One region of the Aquitalea magnusonii genome, then DNA from elsewhere that is predicted to be linked to it. Evidence: riboswitches for the same ligand, from Rfam matches in the RefSeq annotation. Region 1 holds a riboswitch; the other holds the start of a gene.
The links. A riboswitch is a leader RNA that binds a small molecule or an ion and turns the genes downstream of it on or off. The one in region 1 is predicted to bind cobalamin.

Region 1 (2,194 bases):
TTGAACATGGCCTCGGCCTGCTGGCCGTTTTCGGTACAGCGCGGGCCGGTACACATCAGCACGTGTTTGTAATGCAGTCGCATGCGGTTCTCGCGGCAATCACCCAGCCTGTTGGCCGGGCAGGGTGTCAAAACGTTTCCACTTGTAGATGGCGGCGGACAGCGCCCAGGTGAGGGCAAACAAGGCCACCACGAAATAACCGAAGTGGGCCAGGTTGTCGTTGAGCATGGCCACCACATCCCAGGCACCGCCGCTCAGTTGCAGCTTGTCGGCAATCAGGCCCAGGGTTTCCAGCCCGCCTATGCATACCGCCACCAGCACCGACACCAGGGTGATGGTGAGGTTGTACCACAGCTTGCGGATGGGGTTGATGAAGGCCCAGCCGTACACCTCCACCATCAGCATGCTGTCCAGCGTGTCCACCAGCGCCATGCCGGCGGCAAACAGCACCGGGTACACCATGATGTTCCATAGCGGAATGCCGTCGCTGCTTTGCGAGGAGGCAATGGCAAACAGGCCGATTTCGGTGGCGGTATCAAACCCCAGGCCAAACAGCAGGCCGATGGGCAGCATATGCCAGCTTTTGCTCACCATGCGGAACAAGGGCCGCAGCAGGCGCGACAGCAGGCCGCGGTTACCCAGTAGGATGTTGAGTTGCTCGTCACACACGGCTTCGCCGGCGCGGGCGCGGCGGAAGCTGTGCCAGATGCCGTGCAGCGCGGACAGGTTCATTGCCGCCAGCGCCAGCAGGAAAAAGGCGGAAATGCCGGTGCTGATGGCCCCGCCGATTTCACGGAAGCCGTTGATGCTGTCTTGCAAGGCGCGGGTGGCAAACACCACGGCGGCCACCGCGGCAATCACCAGCAGGGAATGGCCGATGGAAAAGAAAAAGCCCACGCACAGCGGGCGCTGGTTTTCCTGCATCAGCTTGCGCACGGTGTTGTCGATGGCGGCGATGTGGTCGGCATCCACCGCGTGGCGCAAGCCCAGCAGGTAGGCCAGCAGGGCGGTGCCCAGTCGGGCCGGGTGGTCGGCAAAGGCGCTGAGCGCCCAGCCCCAGGCCAGCAGATTGGCAGCCAGCAGCGGCAACAGTACCCATAAGTGACGGGAACGCTGTGCGCCGGCTAAAGATGATGAATGCGGTTTTGCTTGCATGCTGCCCTCGGAGACGATACGTCGCCGCAAGCGAGGGCACTGTCCGCCAAGCAGGGCGGCATTGTGCATTCCCCCGGTACACCCCGCCCGGATTCAGCCTGCGTCGACACGTATGACGGCCGGTCTCCTGGCTCGCGCTTCTTTACCCGACATCGCCTTCCCGGTTGGGCCGGTGGCATGATGATGCAGACTCGTCGCTTACAGTTGCGGGGGCAGCTGCGGTGTCTCACCGCATTCCCGTTTCACCCCTGGCGGGGCACCGTCATTTGAAGCGCGCATGATACGTGACAACGCAGCAAATGGGAATTCTTCCCGCTGATTTTCAAGGCTTTTCCCATTGCGACAGCGCGGCTTCCAGCCGTTGCCAGCCCGCTTCGTCGGGTGGCAGGCCAAGGCGCAGGCTGGGGCCGTCGGCAAAGCGGCGCACCAGGATGCCGCGCCGGGCCAGAAAGTCGAACAAGGCCGGGCAGTACGCCCCGTGCAGCCACTGGAACAGATTGCTGCCGCCTGCCGGAGTCAGGCCGTGGTCTTGCAGTAGCTGCTGCAAACGCTGGCGGTCGCGGGCCAGTTGCCCGCGCATCGCTTGCTGCCAGGCGTGGTCCTGCAAGGCCAGTTTCACCACTTCACGCGCCGGGCCGTTGATGCTCCACGGCCCGATGGCCTCGGCCAGTTGTTGCAGCAGGGCCGGCCAGGCAAATACAAAGCCCACCCGCGCGCCAGCCAGGCCAAAGAACTTGCCCACCGAGCGCAGCACGATCAGTCCCGGCAGGCCCACTTCATCCAGCAGGCTGTGTTCCGGCGTGGCGTCCATGAAGGCTTCATCCAGTATCAGCCAGCCGCCGCGGCTGGCCAGCCGCGCGCGCCAGTCGGCCAACTGCGCTCGGGCAAAGGTGGTGCCGGTGGGATTGTTGGGGTGGCACAGTAGCAGCACGTCCAGGGTGTCGACGGCGGCGTCGATATCTTCCGGCGCATGGCGGCTGAGCGTGTGGCCGTGTTGCTCCCAGTGCCAGGGGTGCTCGGCATAGCACAAGGGCAGCAT
Region 2 (2,194 bases), 1.9 Mb from region 1:
TTGGCGGTCAAACGCATTTTATGTAGTGCATTTGCTACATACTTACACCTATGTATGTAGTAATTTAACTACACAATTTGCTGGTGGAATATGGCGTCTGCTTGGTATTCGTTACTAGTAAATTTCATGAATTCCTTGCAGCCAGCACGATTCCATTTTTGTTGGCAGTGCGCAACACTGTGGCATTTTCTGCTCTTATTGAAGGTATTCTTGAATTTATGCTGCAAGCGCACATTGTGAAATAAAAATAATCCATCACTGTTTTTGATGAAAAAAGCGCTTGGATATGGCGATTTTGTTTAAAGAAAGACAGGTTTCGCCGCCAGGCTGCGGTGTTTTCCCCTGGTTTTGCCCCGATTTGTCGCCTCATTTGCGGGAATCGGTGCAGCGCGGCCTGTGTCATGCGTCCTGCTGGTGCGTGGCATGAATGCATAGGTCTGCGCTGTCGCCACCAAAAAATGCGCAATAAAATTGCGTGTGGAGCGGAATGCCGTGCGGGTTGGGATAAAGCGGCCGCTGGCGGCGCGGCTTTGCCAAGTGGCGGCTGCGTGCCGGGTGCGCAGCCAACTGCCGGCTGCCTGGAACTGGGGAGGTGGAATATAGATGAAAATCCCCTGTGCGCAGGCGGGATCGGGCTGGAGATAAACCCGGCAAGCTGGCCTGCCCTGAATACTTGCCGTATTCTCTTGCCTGCGATGGTGCCGGTATCACCGGTGAAAAGGGAATGCAGTGAAAGGCTGCAACTGCCCCCGCAACTGTATTCGGCGAGGCTTTATTCATGATGTCACTGGTTGACTTGTCTGCATCCACCAACAAGTCGGTGAACCGGGAAGACGAATGAGGCTGCTTGAACCGTAAGTCAGGAGACCTGCCATCCATGTTTGTGATTGCGCTAGTCATCAAGCCGGGGGGCTTGCTGCAGAGTCCGCATCACCTTCATCGTGGGTAATCATCATGCATATCATGGAAGGCTATTTGCCTGCCAAGCATTGTCTTGCTTGGTATTCTGTTTCTGCTCCGTTTTTTGTCGGCGGCGTCTGGCGTATCAGGAAGATTCTTGCCGAGCGCCCTCAGGCCAGAATGAACCTGGCTGCGGCAGGGGCGTTCGCATTCGTTTTGTCTGCGCTCAAGCTACCCAGTGTCACGGGCTCATGTTCTCATCCAACCGGAACTGGGTTTGGTGCGGTTGTTTTCGGGCCTGCCGTCATGGCGGTGCTGGGGGCCATTGTGCTGTTGTTTCAGGCGCTGCTGCTGGCGCACGGTGGCCTGACCACGCTTGGGGCCAATCTGTTTTCCATGGCCATCGTCGGACCCTGGGTCAGCTTTGCCTTGTGGAAATTAGGTCAAAAACTGGGCCTGTCGGTTGCTGTTTCCATGTTTCTGGCGGCTGCGCTGGGTGATCTGGCCACTTATGTCACGACCTCCGTTCAACTGGCGCTGGCGTATCCGGATCCGGTTGGCGGGTTTGTGGCTTCCGTCATCAAGTTCGGTGGCATCTTTGCGCTTACGCAGGTCCCGCTGGCGATTGCGGAGGGCATGTTGACTGTTGTGGTGATGGACGCACTGGCGGGTAAGGTTGCGGATATCAAGAAAGTCAGCATCCTGGCCGGGGAGGGACGCTGAATGTCCAAACCATCTCGCAGCAAATGGCTGTTGCTTGGCACCGTTGCACTGGTTGTGCTGCCTCTGGTTATAGGTGGGGGAAAGTTTACCGGTTCGGATGATCAGGCCAGTGAAGCGATTGCCCATGCGCAGCCTGGCTACAAGCCATGGTTTGAGCCGCTTTGGGAACCACCAAGCGGTGAAGTGGAGAGCCTGCTGTTTGCCTTGCAGGCAGCAATCGGTGCTGGCGTGATCGGCTATGTAATCGGCAAGCGTCAGGGCCTGGCTGCACGCCATGAAGATAAGCATTGACCTGTATGCCCATCTGAGTCCGTGGCGGGAGTGGCCGGTGCGTGAAAAAGCCTTGCTGGCTTTTGGCATGCTGGCGCTGGCCCTTTCCCTGCCACCCTTTCCGCTTGCGCCGTGCATCATCATCGTCATGACCCTGCTGACCCTGCGTGGTGCCAGGGTGTCGCTGGGCGCATGGCTGCGGTTTGTGTCGATACCCGCCGGTTTTCTGCTGACCGCCGGACTCTCCATGATGTTTGTCATCTCCAGCCATGGCATCAGTTATGCACCCAGCAGCCTGCAG

Region 2: another riboswitch for cobalamin. It lies ahead of DLM_RS01965 (energy-coupling factor ABC transporter permease); the one in region 1 lies ahead of DLM_RS11195 (HoxN/HupN/NixA family nickel/cobalt transporter).

The regions. Positions count from the first base shown of each region.
Region 1 is NZ_AP018823.1:2,341,450-2,343,643, reverse strand. Features, by position in the region: gene DLM_RS11200 ((2Fe-2S) ferredoxin domain-containing protein) at 1-83, opposite strand, end outside; gene DLM_RS11195 (HoxN/HupN/NixA family nickel/cobalt transporter) at 100-1,155, opposite strand; cobalamin riboswitch at 1,255-1,434, opposite strand; gene cobD (threonine-phosphate decarboxylase CobD) at 1,478-2,194, opposite strand, start outside.
Region 2 is NZ_AP018823.1:394,513-396,706, forward strand. Features, by position in the region: gene DLM_RS22895 (hypothetical protein) at 125-403, opposite strand; cobalamin riboswitch at 680-891, shown strand; gene DLM_RS01965 (energy-coupling factor ABC transporter permease) at 955-1,623, shown strand; gene DLM_RS01970 (energy-coupling factor ABC transporter substrate-binding protein) at 1,624-1,914, shown strand; gene cbiQ (cobalt ECF transporter T component CbiQ) at 1,898-2,194, shown strand, end outside.